DNA from 3 places in the Gordonia sp. ALPHA1B1 genome. Region 3 is predicted to be linked to each of the others. Evidence: riboswitches for the same ligand, from Rfam matches in the RefSeq annotation. Region 3 holds a riboswitch; each other region holds the start of a gene.
What was found. Region 3 has a riboswitch for thiamine pyrophosphate ahead of thiC (phosphomethylpyrimidine synthase ThiC). Riboswitches for the same ligand answer to the same signal wherever they lie in the genome.
Positions count from the first base shown of each region.

Region 1: it holds a riboswitch for thiamine pyrophosphate, as region 3 does, so the genes downstream of both, FFS52_RS11525 (TenA family protein) here and thiC (phosphomethylpyrimidine synthase ThiC) in region 3, are expected to answer to the same signal.
Region 2: it holds a riboswitch for thiamine pyrophosphate, as region 3 does, so the genes downstream of both, thiO (glycine oxidase ThiO) here and thiC (phosphomethylpyrimidine synthase ThiC) in region 3, are expected to answer to the same signal.

Region 1 covers NZ_SCOC01000014.1:15,026-19,684, forward strand. Annotated here, with positions in the region: gene FFS52_RS11510 (ABC transporter ATP-binding protein) at 1-3, opposite strand, end outside; gene FFS52_RS11515 (ABC transporter permease) at 1-790, opposite strand, end outside; gene FFS52_RS11520 (ABC transporter substrate-binding protein) at 765-1,802, opposite strand; gene FFS52_RS11525 (TenA family protein) at 1,799-2,509, opposite strand; TPP riboswitch at 2,497-2,591, opposite strand; tRNA gene FFS52_RS11530 (tRNA-Tyr) at 2,747-2,827, shown strand; tRNA gene FFS52_RS11535 (tRNA-Thr) at 2,945-3,017, shown strand; tRNA gene FFS52_RS11540 (tRNA-Met) at 3,039-3,112, shown strand; gene rpmG (50S ribosomal protein L33) at 3,206-3,373, shown strand; gene FFS52_RS11550 (fused (3R)-hydroxyacyl-ACP dehydratase subunits HadA/HadB) at 3,468-4,565, shown strand.
Region 2 covers NZ_SCOC01000012.1:109,552-114,210, reverse strand. Annotated here, with positions in the region: gene FFS52_RS10650 (ABC transporter ATP-binding protein) at 1-808, opposite strand, end outside; gene FFS52_RS10645 (thiazole synthase) at 880-1,668, opposite strand; gene thiS (sulfur carrier protein ThiS) at 1,727-1,939, opposite strand; gene thiO (glycine oxidase ThiO) at 1,936-3,000, opposite strand; TPP riboswitch at 2,997-3,106, opposite strand; gene thiE (thiamine phosphate synthase) at 3,155-3,865, shown strand; gene FFS52_RS10625 (hypothetical protein) at 4,182-4,565, shown strand; gene FFS52_RS10620 (NUDIX hydrolase) at 4,570-4,659, opposite strand, start outside.
Region 3 covers NZ_SCOC01000002.1:91,054-95,712, forward strand. Annotated here, with positions in the region: gene FFS52_RS01560 (AMP-binding protein) at 1-1,027, shown strand, start outside; gene FFS52_RS01565 (GNAT family N-acetyltransferase) at 1,194-1,541, opposite strand; TPP riboswitch at 1,752-1,866, shown strand; gene thiC (phosphomethylpyrimidine synthase ThiC) at 1,858-3,546, shown strand; gene thiD (bifunctional hydroxymethylpyrimidine kinase/phosphomethylpyrimidine kinase) at 3,546-4,466, shown strand; gene FFS52_RS01580 (SHOCT domain-containing protein) at 4,544-4,659, opposite strand, start outside.

The sequences.
Region 1 (4,659 bases), on a different contig from region 3:
CATGGTGGTTCCGGTCCTCGGCGCGGGCCCAGGGCGCGACGATCCGCTCGACGGCGAAGGTGAGCAGGTACAGGGTCACGCTCAGGAGCGCGGTCACCAGCACCGCCGCGAGCACCAGGTCCGTGCGGAACGAGTTCTTCTGCAGGCTCATGTAGATGCCGAGCCCCTGGGTGGCGCCGACGTACTCGGCGAACACGGCGCCCACCACCGCATAGGTGATGCCGATCCGCAGCGCGGTGAAGAACCTGGGTAGCGCGGACGGGAGCCGCACGTACCGGAAGACCTGGCGGCGGGTGGCTCCCATGCTGCGCATCAGTGCGCCGGCCTCGCGGTCGGTGGCGGCGAATCCCTCGATCAGGCCGATCGCCACCGGAAAGAACGTGACCAGGGCGATGACCAGCACCTTCGGGAGTAGGCCGAAGCCGAACCAGATGATCATCAGCGGTGCGATCGCGATGATCGGCAGGGTCTGGGAGGCGACGAACAACGGCACGAACGCCCGTCGCAGCGCCGGCGAGAAGTCGACGACGATGGCCAGCAGCCAGGCCAGGACCAACGAGACCGTGAACCCGATCAGGGTCACCTGCAGCGTCGCCGCGGCGTGCACCCCGATCTCCGCGCGGTGCGACCAACCCTGCGCGACGACGCGCGACGGCGACGGCAGCACCTGCGGCCGGATTCCGCTGACGTCGACGTAGACCTGCCAGACCGCCACCAGGACGACCACCGCGACGAGCGCGGGCGCGATGCGACGCAGGCCGGTGCTACCGAGGGGTGTCGAGGTAGTCATTGGTGAAGTACGTCGACCAGTCCGGCTCGGTCGTGAGCGGCGCCCCGTCCGGGCCGGTCAGCAGACCACTGCGGTACAGGAACCCGGAGTTCCCGGCCCACTGTTCGAGCGTCTGTCGCCCGACCTGGCCGTCGGCGTCCTTCATGTACTGACCGGCGAGCATGCGCTGGCTCTCGAACACCAACTGCTCGTCGTTGAACGCACCGGGGTTGGCGGCGAGGAGGTCGCGGGCCGCCGCGTCCGGGTCGTCGGCCGCTGCCTGGTAACCGCGCTGCAGCGCCGTCACGAAGGCCGCCGCGCGGTCCGGGTTGTCCGCCAGCCAGTCCTCGTTGGCGTCGACGACGATCGCGTATGCCTCCGGGAATCCGAAGTCGGTGTAGTGGAAGTACCTCATCGGGGTTCCGCGATGCTCGGCCTCGATGCCCTCCCACGCGAGATAGGAGACGGTGAAGTCGGCCTGACCGGAGTAGACCGCCTCGTATGCCGAGGTCCCGAGGGTCACCGAGGTGAACTCGCCGGTGCCGCCGTCGTTTCGGATCACCTGCTCGAGGGTCTTCTCCTCGCCCGGGTCGCCGAAACCGGCGTATGTCTTCCCGTCGAGGTCCTTCGGGCTCGTGATGTCGCGGCGGTCGGCGCGGACACCGATGCCGGTGGCCCACTTCTGCAGCGGCGCGAACACGGAGATGGTGTGCGCGCCCGATGCCCGCGAGAAGGTCGACGAGTTGTGGGTGCTGATCCCGAACTCGGCGTTGCCCGCGTCCACGATGGTGTCCACGGCGGTGTTGTTGTACGGCAGGATCTCGACGTCGAGTCCGGCCTCCTCGAACCAGCCGCGCTGCTGCGCCACGAACAATCCCGTGTGGTTGGTGTTCGGGGACCAGTCGAGCGCGAATCGGATGGTGCCGTCCGAACCGGCGCCCGAACCGCACGCGGTGATCGCCGACGACGCGACGACCGCGGCGGCGAGCGCGGTGAGGAGGCGGCGCGCGCGGGCGCTCATGCGGGCGCTCATGCGGCGGGCCACGGTTGCGGGTTCAGCGCGGTGTCCCAGAACAGAAGCTCGAACCGGGTGGCGACGGTGAACGCCGTGGCCATCGCGGCCCGCTCCCGCTCGCCGGCGTGCGCCGCAGCCTCGTCCACGAGTTCCCTTGCCCGCGAGGCGGATTCCTGGAACTCCGGGGCGTCGTAGGTGGTCACCCACTGCGCGTAGGGGTGGTTCGGGTCGGCGGCGAGCACCTGGGCGGCACTCGCGGCCAGGGCCCGGCCGACTTCCGCGTAGATCCAGAAGCAGGGCAGGGCCGCGGCCGCGCCGACCGCATACGACTCGGTCGCGGCGACGGCGGTCAGGTAGGACACGTACCCCAGGCACGCCGGCGACGGCTCGGGTTCGCCCTCACGCGGAGGCAGCTGGCCGCCGTTGAGCAGGTCGCCGTGCAGCGCCGACTCGACGGTGGCCGCGGTGGCCGACGAGTTCGCCCAGAACCCCGCGGTCTGCGGGTCGGGGGACTTCGACGCCAGGATGGCGAGGGCCTTCGCGTACCCGGCGAGGTACAGCGAGTCCTGCTCCATGTAGGTGCGGAACACCTCCAGTGGCAGCGTCCCGTCGCCGAGCCGCCGCAGGAACTCGAGGTCGTCGATCGCCGTCCGCAACCCCTTCGTCTCCTCCCAGAGGTGGTCGGAGAAACGGCCGGAGACCGGCATGCGCGCATGCACAGACATGACATCCCTTCGTCAGCATTACCTGGACAGGTTCTCGGGTCTCATCTCAGCCCCGCGTCGCGGAGCACCCCGTGTCAGAACGCAGCCACAGTAGCAGGAGTGGGGGTCGCAGTGGGACGCCTGTGCCACGACCGGGTCCCGGCCTGTTGACCAGCCGGTTTGCGCGTTGATGCGGTGTTCGTTGTATTCTTCACGGCGTTGTTCGTACGGCCGTCACGGTGGCCGGAAGAGCGGCACGGCAGGTTGCCCGAGCGGCCAAAGGGAGCGGATTGTAAATCCGTCGCGCAAGCTACATAGGTTCGAATCCTATACCTGCCACAGCGTGGTTCATTCTCGCGAAACTGCTCTACAGACGGTCTCCGACCAGCGATTTGTCTAGCGCAGACGCGAGTGTGTAACCTCGTTAAGGCTCTCGGGCACAACCGCCCGGGGCACGCCCCCTTAGCTCAGTCGGCAGAGCGTTTCCATGGTAAGGAAAAGGTCGACGGTTCGATTCCGTCAGGGGGCTCGCTGGACGAGAAGTCCGCGGGGCGGTGTAGCTCAGCTGGTTAGAGCGCACGACTCATAATCGTGAGGTCGAGGGATCGAGTCCCTCCACCGCTACACATCGGGTCCGACCGGAACCGAGCGCAAGGGTCGCAAGCCCTGAGGGAACTTCCGAACCCGACCACGTACCACCCGAAAGAAGGCAATCAAGTGGCCTCCTCAACAGATGTTCGCCCCAAGATCACCTTGGCCTGCGAGGTGTGCAAGCACCGTAACTACATCACGAAGAAGAACCGCCGCAACGATCCCGATCGCCTCGAGATCAAGAAGTTCTGCCCGAACTGCGGCAAGCACCAGGGGCACAAGGAATCGCGCTGACGCCGTCGTCGGCCGTTTCGAAGTACCACCAGCAGCGGGCTGCCTCTCGATGAGGCAGCCCGTCTTGCTGTGTCGGCCGAAGGAGTAGAGCTCAATGTCACAGGTAAGCGGAGCCGAGATCCAGGATCGTCCGGACGAGGCGTCGAACGGTGGCGCGAAGCCGACCCCCGACGAGATCGCCGCCCACACGCAGAGCCTCGTCGGCTTCCACTACACGGTCGACGACTATTACGAGATCGGCCGCGAGGAGATCCGTAAGCACGCGATGGCGGTGCAGGATGCGCACCCGACCCACTGGAGCGAGGAGGGCGCCCGGGCCTTCGGTCACGACCGCCTGATCGCCGCGCCGACCTATGTGTCGGTGCTCGGGATCATCGCCCAGCGCAAGCTCTTCGAAGACGTCGTCACCGGCTACGACATGTGGCAGATCATGCAGACCGACCAGCGGCTGGTCTACCACCAGCCGATGAAGGTCGGGGACCGCCTGATCTGCGACGTCTCGCTCGAGTCGTTCCGGCACGTGAGCAGTCCCGAGATGATCGACCTGATGGTCACCAAGAACGTCATCTGGAACCAGCACGACGAGCCGGTCATGACCACGTGGACCTCTCTGGCCGCGCGTCCCGGCATGGACGTCGACCCCGAACTCGAGGCGTCACTCGACCACGTGATGATCAAGGTCGACGCCATCGGCGAGTCCGGGCACACCGTCGAGTCGAAGGCGGGTCGCTACGACCTCCCCGACCCGACGCAGTCGCCGGGCGCCTTCGGTGCCGTCGACTTCGACACGCTCACGGTGGGTCAGGAACTCACGCCCAAGCGCTACCTGCTGACGCGCGGCAATCTCGCGAACTACGCGGGCGTGGCCGGCGACCCCAACCCGATCCACTTCTCCGACCACGTCGTGAACGCGGCCGGGATGGACGACGTCGTCGCGCACGGCATGCAGACGATGGGGCTCGGCGCGAGCTTCGTCTCCGAGTTCATCGGCGACCCGGCGGCCTTCTGCGAGTACAACGTGCGCTTCACCAGCCCGGTGTACGTCCCGGCCGACGACAGCGCGGCCGTCGACTTCACCGGCAAGGTGAAGTCGCTCGATCCCGCGACCCGCCGCGGGACCATCGCGATCACCGCCAAGCAGGGCGATCGCCGCATCTTCGGACGCGCGCAGGCCGTCATCCAGTTCAACTGATCGACCGGTCGCGAGCCGTTCGGGCGGCTCACGGACGGGTGGCGTGTACGGTCGTCGGGGGAGCGGAGGCGAGCCCGTTTTGGGTCCACCGCCC
Region 2 (4,659 bases), on a different contig from region 3:
CGAGGTCGCCGACCCGATCGGTCGTGGTGTCCGGCACGCGCATCACCGGGCGCCCGTGGGCATCCGGGTCACCCGGCGCGGGATTCAGCCCCGCCGCCGCGAGCGCGGCGTGCAACTGTTCGAGCTGCGGGCCGCGCACCCGCACCGACTGCCGGGCCCGCCCGGTGAACTCCGCCACCGAACAGTCGGCGATCAGCCGGCCCCGCCCGATGACGACGAGATGGTCTGCGGTGACTGACATCTCGGTGAGCAGATGGCTCGACACCAACACCGTCCGCCCCTCCGCGGCGAGCTTGCGCATGAACCCGCGGATCCACACGATGCCCTCCGGGTCGAGACCGTTGACCGGCTCGTCGAACAGCAGTGTGTGCGGGTCGCCGATCAGGGCACCCGCCAGCCCGAGCCGCTGCGACATACCGAGCGAGAAGCCGCCGGCGCGCTTCTTGGCCACCGAGGTGAGCCCGACCGTCTCGAGCACCTCGTCGACGCGGGCGGCCGGGATCCGGTTGCTCGCCGCGAGCCACCGCAGGTGGGACCGCGCACTGCGATTGGGATGCACCCACCGGGCGTCGAGCAGCGCACCGACCTGCCGCAGCGGATGCTCGAGGTCCCGGTAGCGCTGCCCGTTGATCGTCGCCGTGCCCGATGTCGGGCGGTCGAGTCCGAGCATCATCCGCATGGTCGTCGACTTGCCCGCACCGTTGGGCCCCAGGAAACCGGTGACCCGTCCCGGACCCACCTCGAAGGTGAGGTCGTCGACCGCGCGTTGACCGCCGAAGTCCTTCGTCAGATTCGCTACCTGCAACACGCCTCGACCATAGCCGCCGAACCCGGAGCGGCCCGGTCTGTCGTTCGGATGGCCGGTCGCGGGTCCGCGCGTCAGTCCCGGTCGCGCCCGGGCGAGGACGCGTGCGCCCAGAAGCGCTTGGGGATCCGGCCGGCGCGCGCGGCCAGTCGGCCCCCGGCCACCGCGTGCCGCATCGCCGTCGCCATCAGTTCGGGGTTCTCCGCCCGGGTCACCGCCGTGGCCAGAAGCACACCGTCGCAACCGAGTTCCATCGCCAGGGCCGCGTCGCTCGCCGTCCCGATGCCCGCGTCGAGAATGACCGGCAGCGGGTCGTCGAAGCGGGTGTGGCAGTCGTCGACGATCATCTCGATGTTGTGCGGGTTGAGGATTCCGAGTCCGGTCCCGATGGGCGATCCGAGGGGCATCACCGCCGCCACCCCGAGATCGGCGAGGCGCGCGGCCAGGACCGGATCGTCGTTGGTGTAGGCCAGCACGACGAAACCATCGGCCACCAGTGCGGCCGCGGCGTCGACGAGTTCGATGGCGTCGGGCATCAGGGTGCGTTCGTCCGCGACCACCTCGAGCTTCACCCAGTCGGTCTCGAACGCCTCGCGCGCCAGCTGGGCGGTCAGGACGGCCTCGGCGGTGGTGTGACAGCCCGCGGTGTTGGGCAGGACGGCGATGTCGAGCCGGCGCAGCAGATCGAAGACCCCGGTGCCCGAGGCCGCGTCGACGCGCCGAACCGCGACGGTGGTCAGCTCGGTCCCCGACGCGACCAGCGCGCGTTCCAGGGTCGCGAGATTCGACGCGCCGCCGGTGCCGGTGATGAGTCGCGACGAGAAGTCGCGACCGGCGATGCGCAGATGGTCCGCATCCGGGATCGTCTCGTCGCCGGACTTCTGCTCGGTCCGCGAGGCGTCGGGCTTCAGATCGGCGAGGTCAGCCACCCTGCACCGCCGTGACGATCTCGACGACGGCGCCGTCGGTCATGGTGTGCCGGTCCCAGCGGCCGCGCGGGACGACCGCGCCGTCCACCGCGACCGCGATCCCCCGGTCCGGCAACCCCAGCCCCATGACGACGTCGCGCACCGACGTGTCGGCGCCGACGTCGACGCTCTTGCCGTTGACGGTGATGTTCGCGCTGATGCTCATTCCTCTGCTCCTTCCAGAATCGACAGCACGCGGGCGGCGGTGCCCGGGGCGAGGACGATCCCGTTGCGCCCGTGCCCGGTCGCCACGACCGTTCGTGTGTCCACACGGGTGACGATCGGCAATCCGTCCGCGGTGCACGGCCGCAGACCGGCCCCCGCTTCGGTCAGTTCGTAGGTCCGCAGCCCGGGGAAGACCTCGATCGCGTCGGCGAGCAGATCCGCGACCCCACCGGCTTGCGGCGCGCGGTCGGCCGTCCCCTCGGCCTCGTACTGGGTGGCGCCGACGACGACTCCGTCCTCGCGCGGCACCAGGTACACGGCCCGCCCGTGGAGGCGTGCCCGGACGACGTGGCCGGGCGGCGGCACCGACCAGCGCGTGCGGCGCAGGCGGAGGATCTCCCCCTTCGCCGCATGCAGGTCCACGTCCGGCCAGAGGGCCGCGGTGCCGAGTCCGGCGGCGAGCAGGATCTGGGTGTCGGAACCGAGGTCGTCGAGATCGGCCAGGGATTCGACGCGCGCGGAGACCAACTCGGCACCCGCCGACGTCGCGGCGGCGCGCAACGCCTCGAGCAGCCGCCGGTTGTCGACGGACCACTCGCCGACCGCGCGGTAGCCACCGACCAGTCGAGAGCTCAGCGACGGTTCCAGGGTCCGGATGTCGCGGCCGGTCACCGACTGCAGCGCGGCATCGGTGGCGGGCTGCCCGGCCCAGACGAAATCGGCGAGATGCCGCAGGTACTCGATGTCGGTGGCCGAGGCCGCGACGAACAGCGAGTCGGTGGCGGTGACGACACCCGGGTCGTCGAGCCGCTTCACGAGCGCCGGCCACAGCCGGACCGATTCGACCGAGAGGGCCAGGGACGCGTCCTCGCCGGGATGACCCTCGCCGAGTGAACCGAGCATGCCGCCGGCGACCCAGGACGCGCGCTCGTCGGTGCCGGCGTCGAGGACGCGAACCCGCCATCCGGCGTCGGCCGCGGTGAGCGCACAGGTCAGCCCGATGACACCGCCCCCGACGACCGTCAGGGCGCGGTGGGCAGGGCGCTGCGGTGGGGAGTCCACGCTGGGAATCACCTCCCTTCGCCGGAATGACCCGGATCAGGTTCGACGGTCAGCGGAATCTGTCCGCACTCTCAGCCCGGCCGATCCGGACTCCCGTGTGTTCGTGCGATCCACCCTACGCCGGGGCGTCGGGGGTCCGGTTAGCCTGGTCGGCGTGACGACCCCGAACCGCACCAGCTCCGCGTCGACGGACCCCGGCTCCGCGACGGACCGTCGCCGGCGGCTCTCCACGGCCCGCCTGTACCTGTGCACCGACGCCCGGCGCGAACGCGGTGATCTGCTCGACTTCGTCGACGCGGCGCTCGCGGGCGGCGTCGACATCGTGCAGCTGCGCGACAAGAACTCGCCGGGTGAGCGCGAGTTCGGGACCCTGGAGGCGGGCGAGGAACTCGAGATCCTCGCGGGCATGCGGACGGTCGCCGACGCGCACGGTGCCCTGCTGGCGGTCAACGACCGCGCCGACGTCGCGGCGCTTTCCGGGGCCGATGTCCTGCACGTCGGACAGGGCGACCTGTCGCCGTCGGCGGCCCGCCGGATCGTCGGACCGGACGTCGTCATCGGCGCCTCGACCCACGACCCCGAGCAGGCTGCCGCCGCGATCGCCGACGACGACGTCGACTACTTCTGCGTCGGTCCGTGCTGGACCACCCCCACCAAACCGGGCCGCGCCGCAGCCGGCCTCGACCTCGTGTCCTCAACGGCCGCAACACAATCAGCCAAGCCGTGGTTCGCCATCGGCGGTATCGACGCCGGCCGCGTCGGGGAGGTCACCGCGCTCGGGGCGCGGCGCATCGTCGTCGTGCGGGCCATCACCGCGGCCGCCGACCCGACCGCCGCAGCCACCGAGCTCGCCGGGATGCTCTAGCGGTTCGCCTCGCGGAAACACGTTTGCCCGGTCGGTGTCGCGGGTCTATGGTGGACCGATCATGTTGTGCATCATGAGCGTTCTCGTAACCCGCCGCAGCGGGGTCTGAATCTGACCGACCCCCCGCTGCGGGTCGGTTGCGCTCTCCAGTCGGTCATCCGTTCTTCGACCGAAATCGGTTTTCGAGATGCACCCTCTTCATCTACCTCGTCGATCCTGTTCGTGGACCGAGCGCGACGACCGGCACGACGGCGACCACTTCGCCGCACGTTTCGGCCGCCCGCTTCCCCTTGGGATGCACGAGGAGGCCGCCGGGATGACCTGGCAGCAATTCACCGACGAGTACTCCCGTGGCGGCACGATCCGGCTGGGCTCCTTCTCTGCCGTCCCGTGCTCGGGCGACCTGGTCGAGTGCCGCGCGACGCTCGCGATCGCCGACCGCATCATGTCCCGCAGCGCCGTCGCCGCCGGCCCCGTCGGTGCGATGACCTCGATCCTGTACGACGTCGGCGCCCCGGTTCAGATCGTCCGGCTGCACCAGCGGGTCGTCGACGGCCTGGTCACGACGTTCCTGCTGTGCGAGCACGACGGCCGGCAGGCCTGGGCCGTCGGTGAGGGCGCGAGCAGCGACGAGGCGAACGTCCACGCGCTGGTCGCCGGGGCGAACCGACTGCTCGAGTCCGACCGCGCCGGGGTGTGAGGGCTCAGCTCTGGGGATCCAACATCGCGATCCGCTCGCGGAGAACGGGCCACGCGAGTCCGAACGCGGGATGCAGCGGGAGTTGATCGACGCG
Region 3 (4,659 bases):
CGCGCGCACGCACGACGACTACGACCTCAACGCCCGGCTGTCCGCGGACGTCGCCGGCCTCACCGCCGACGACACCTACCTCGTCGCCCTGCCGGCCGCGCACAACTTTCCGCTGTGCTGCCCGGGAATCCTGGGCGTCTTCGGTGCGGGCGGCCACGTCGTCTTAGCCGACAACCCCAGTCCGGACAACACTTTCGACCTCATCGAGCGGCACCGCGTCACGGTGACCGCGCTCGTCCCCGCGCTCGCGCAACTCTGGTGCGCGGCGACCGAGTGGGAGCCGGCGGACATCAGCTCCCTGCGCCTGCTGCAGGTGGGCGGCGCCAAGCTGGCACAGTCCGACGCCGTCGCCCTCGACGCGGCCCTCGGCCCCGTCGTCCAGCAGGTCTTCGGCATGGCCGAGGGGCTGATCTGCTACACCCGGACCGACGACCCGCGTGACTTGGTGCACCAAGTGCAAGGGGCACCGATGTCGGAGCTCGACGAGGTGCGGGTCGTCGACGAGGGCGGAGCCGATGTCCCCGACGGGGAAGAAGGTGAACTGCTGGTGCGGGGGCCCTACACGATCCGCGGTTACTACCGCGCCACGGCGCACAACGAGAAGTCCTTCACGCCGGACGGCTTCTACCGGTCCGGGGACAAGGTCACCCGGCTGCCGTCGGGGCACCTGGCCGTGACCGGCCGCATCAAGGACACCATCGTGCGCGCCGGGGAGAACGTCGCCGCCGACGACGTCGAGGAGAACCTCCTCGCCCACGATTCGGTCCGGCAGGTCGCGGTGGTCGGGCTGCCCGACGACGCGCTCGGTGAGAAGATCTGTGCGGCAGTCGTGCTCTCGCACGAACACCCCCCGGCCCGACCACTCGAGCTGGCCGCGATCCGCACCTTCCTCGCCGACCGCGGACTCGCCTCCTTCAAACTGCCCGACGTGGTCCGCGTCGTGCGCACGCTCCCGGTCACCGCAGTAGGCAAGATCGACAAAAAGGTGCTCCGCGAGACACTGCTGTCGGAGCCGTCGGCAGGCTGAGCCGAGTCGGAGCCCGCTCCTCACACCGGCGCGAGGAGCGCGACCACCGCACCATAATCCCAAGGAAGCGCATAACCCCTGCTCCCTGAGGTGCGAGGAGCGATAGCGACGAGCCTCGAAGGGTCCGGCGAGGAATGTTCCGGAGCCGCCGAGGCTTACCTTCGGATCACACCGGCGCGAGGGTCACGATCCCGGGATGGCCGTCGAGATAGTGCTTGGTGAAGGTGCACACGGGCCGCAGGCGGGCGCCCTGCTCGCGGGTGAAGTGCACGACGGTGCGGGTGAGTCGGGTGGCGAGACCATGTCCGGTGTACTCGTCGTAGAGCACGGTGTGTAGGACGGTGATGGTGGTCTGACCGTCGACCGTCTCGGTCGAATAGCCGAGCACGCCGACCAGGTCGCCGGCGACCCACAGCTCGAACCGGTCGCGGTCGGGATTGTGCACCACCTGCGAGATCTGCTGCAGGATCGACTTCGCCGACTGTGGTGGTCGCTGACGATGCTTGCGTAGCACCCGACCCTCCTCACCTCTTGATCGTGGACATCGGACCACTGACATGTGCCGTCCGAACCTCGGCATAGGCCCCGCTTGTGATCCGGGTCACACGGTACCTTACGGAACCGTAACTGATGACCCCGATCGTCCGGTCGTCGCACATCGAGACGGTCGCGCGCACCCCTACGACCCGAACGAACTCCGCGCTGTAGGGTGGCGGACGCACGACAACTACACCGCGGGGGCTCTCACGATGACCGAGGGCTGAGATGGCGACGGGCGGTCGCCGACCGCTCGAACCTGTCCGGGTAATGCCGGCGTAGGGAGACAAGCCATGGGCACACGTGTATCCGCGACTCGCGACGGCAGCGCACCCGCCGACTCAGGGTTCCTGACCCTCGGTCCGATCGAGGGCAGCACCAAGCACCACCTCACGGTCGGCGACCTGCGCGTCCCGCAGCGTCGTATCCACCTCACCAACGGCGAACACCTCGACGTCTACGACACCTCGGGTCCGTACACCGATCCGACGGCGCGCATCGACGTCGAGAAGGGCCTCGCCCCCACCCGCGACAACTGGCGCCGCCCGGAACCGGTCGACGGCGCGAGCACCCAGCTAGCTTGGGCGCGGGCCGGGATCATCACCGAAGAGATGCGGTTCATCGCCGCCCGAGAGGGCATCGACCCCGAACTGGTCCGGTCGGAGGTGGCGATCGGGCGAGCGGTCATCCCGGCGAACCACCGGCATCCGGAGTCCGAACCGATGATCATAGGCAAGAACTTCGCGGTGAAAGTCAATGCGAACATCGGAAATTCGGCGGTGCGCAGCTCGATCTCCGACGAGGTCGAGAAGATGGTGTGGGCCACCCGCTGGGGCGCCGACACGATCATGGATCTCTCGACCGGCGCCGACATCCACACCACCCGCGAGTGGATCATGCGTAACTCGCCGGTCCCCGTGGGGACGGTTCCGATCTACCAGGCGCTGGAGAAGGTCAACGGCGATCCCGCCTCGCTGACCTGGGAACTGTATCGCGACACCGTGATCGAGCAGGCCGAGCAGGGTGTCGACTACATGACCGTGCATGCCGGTGTCCTGCTGCGCTACGTTCCGCTGACCGCGAAGCGGGTGACGGGCATCGTGTCGCGCGGCGGTTCGATCATGGCGGCCTGGTGTCTCGCGCACCACCGGGAGTCGTTCCTGTACACGCACTTCGACGAGTTGTGCGAGATCTTCCGCCGCTACGACATCACGTTCTCCCTCGGCGACGGCTTGCGCCCCGGATCGATCGCCGACGCGAACGACGAGGCCCAGTTCGCCGAACTCCGCACTCTCGGCGAGCTGACCGCGATCGCCAAATCGCATGGTGTGCAGGTCATGATCGAAGGCCCCGGGCACGTCCCGATGCACAAGATCGCCGAGAACGTGCGCCTGGAGGAGGAGTTGTGCGAGGAGGCCCCCTTCTACACCCTGGGTCCGCTCGCCACCGACATCGCGCCGGCCTACGACCACATCACCTCGGCCATCGGCGCGGCGATGATCGCTCAGGCCGGCACCGCGATGCTGTGCTACGTGACTCCGAAAGAGCATTTAGGACTTCCGGACCGCGACGACGTCAAGGTCGGCGTGATCACGTACAAGATCGCGGCGCACTCGGCCGACCTGGCCAAAGGCCACCCGCGGGCACAGGAACGCGACGACGCACTGAGCAAGGCGCGCTTCGAGTTCCGCTGGACCGACCAGTTCAATCTCGCCCTCGACCCCGACACCGCGCGCGCATACCACGACGAGACGCTGCCCGCCGAGCCCGCGAAGACCGCCCACTTCTGCTCGATGTGCGGACCCAAGTTCTGCTCGATGCGGATCTCGGCGGACGTCCGCGCCTACGCCGAGGAGCACGGTCTCGTCACCGCGGACGACATCGACCGGACTATCGCCGAGGGCATGGCCGCGAAGTCGGCCGAGTTCGCCGAGGCTGGTAACCGCGTGTACCTCCCGCTCCAGACGACCGGCGGCGCCTGATGCGCACAGACGACGCACGACGACGCACAGTCGACGCGAATCAGCGCACGGTCGACGAACAGGCCTACACGGGACTCCCGCTGTCACCGCCCGGAACGGCCCCGGTACGGGTCCTGACCATCGCGGGTTCGGACTCCGGCGGGGGCGCGGGAATACAGGCAGACATGCGCACCTTCGCCCTGCTCGGGGTGCACGGGTGTGTCGCGGTGACCGCGGTGACGGTCCAGAACTCGGTGGGCGTGAGCGGGTTCGAGGAGATCTCACCGCAGACCGTGGCGGCGCAGATCGACTCCGTGTCCGGTGACATCGGTGTGGCCGCGGCGAAGACCGGGATGCTCGCGTCGGCGCCCATCATCGAGGCCATCGTCGAGCAGTGCCGCACGAGCGGAATCGGCCGGGACACATCCGTTCCGCTGGTGGTCGATCCAGTGTGCGCGTCGATGCACGGCAACCAGCTGCTCGCCGACTCGGCACTCGACACCCTGCGGCACAGCCTGTTTCCCCTCGCGACGGTGGTGACACCGAACCTGGACGAGGTCCGGCTCATCACCGGCATCGCGGTCACCGATGCCGCGTCGCAGCGCGACGCGGCCAGGGCACTGCTCGATCTCGGGCCGCGCTGGGCGCTGGTGAAAGGCGGGCACCTGCGAACCTCGGACCACTCCCCCGATCTGCTCTACGACGGCGACCAGTTCATCGAGCTCAGCCACGAACGCATCGACACCCCGCACGACCACGGCGCCGGCGACACCCTCGCCGCCGCGATCGCATGCGCGCTGGCCCACGGGCACGACGTTCCCGCGGCGGTCGGCTTCGGCAAGGACTGGGTGACCCGCTGCCTGGCGGCCGCGTATCCACTGGGCGCCGGCCACGGTCCGGTCAATCCGCTGTGGCGTGTGGGCGTCGGGTCGGCGGACTGACGCGAACACGAGAAACAGACAACGCTCCCCGACGGCGACCGGCGCCATCGGGGAGCGTTGTCTGTGTCGAGGGACCGTCAGGCGGTTCCGCTGAGGGCCTTGCTCTTCAAGTGCTCGAACTCCTGGGGTGTGATCGCGCCCGAGTCGAGCAGGTTCTTCGCGTCGGCGATCTGCTGGGTCGGTGAGGTGCCTG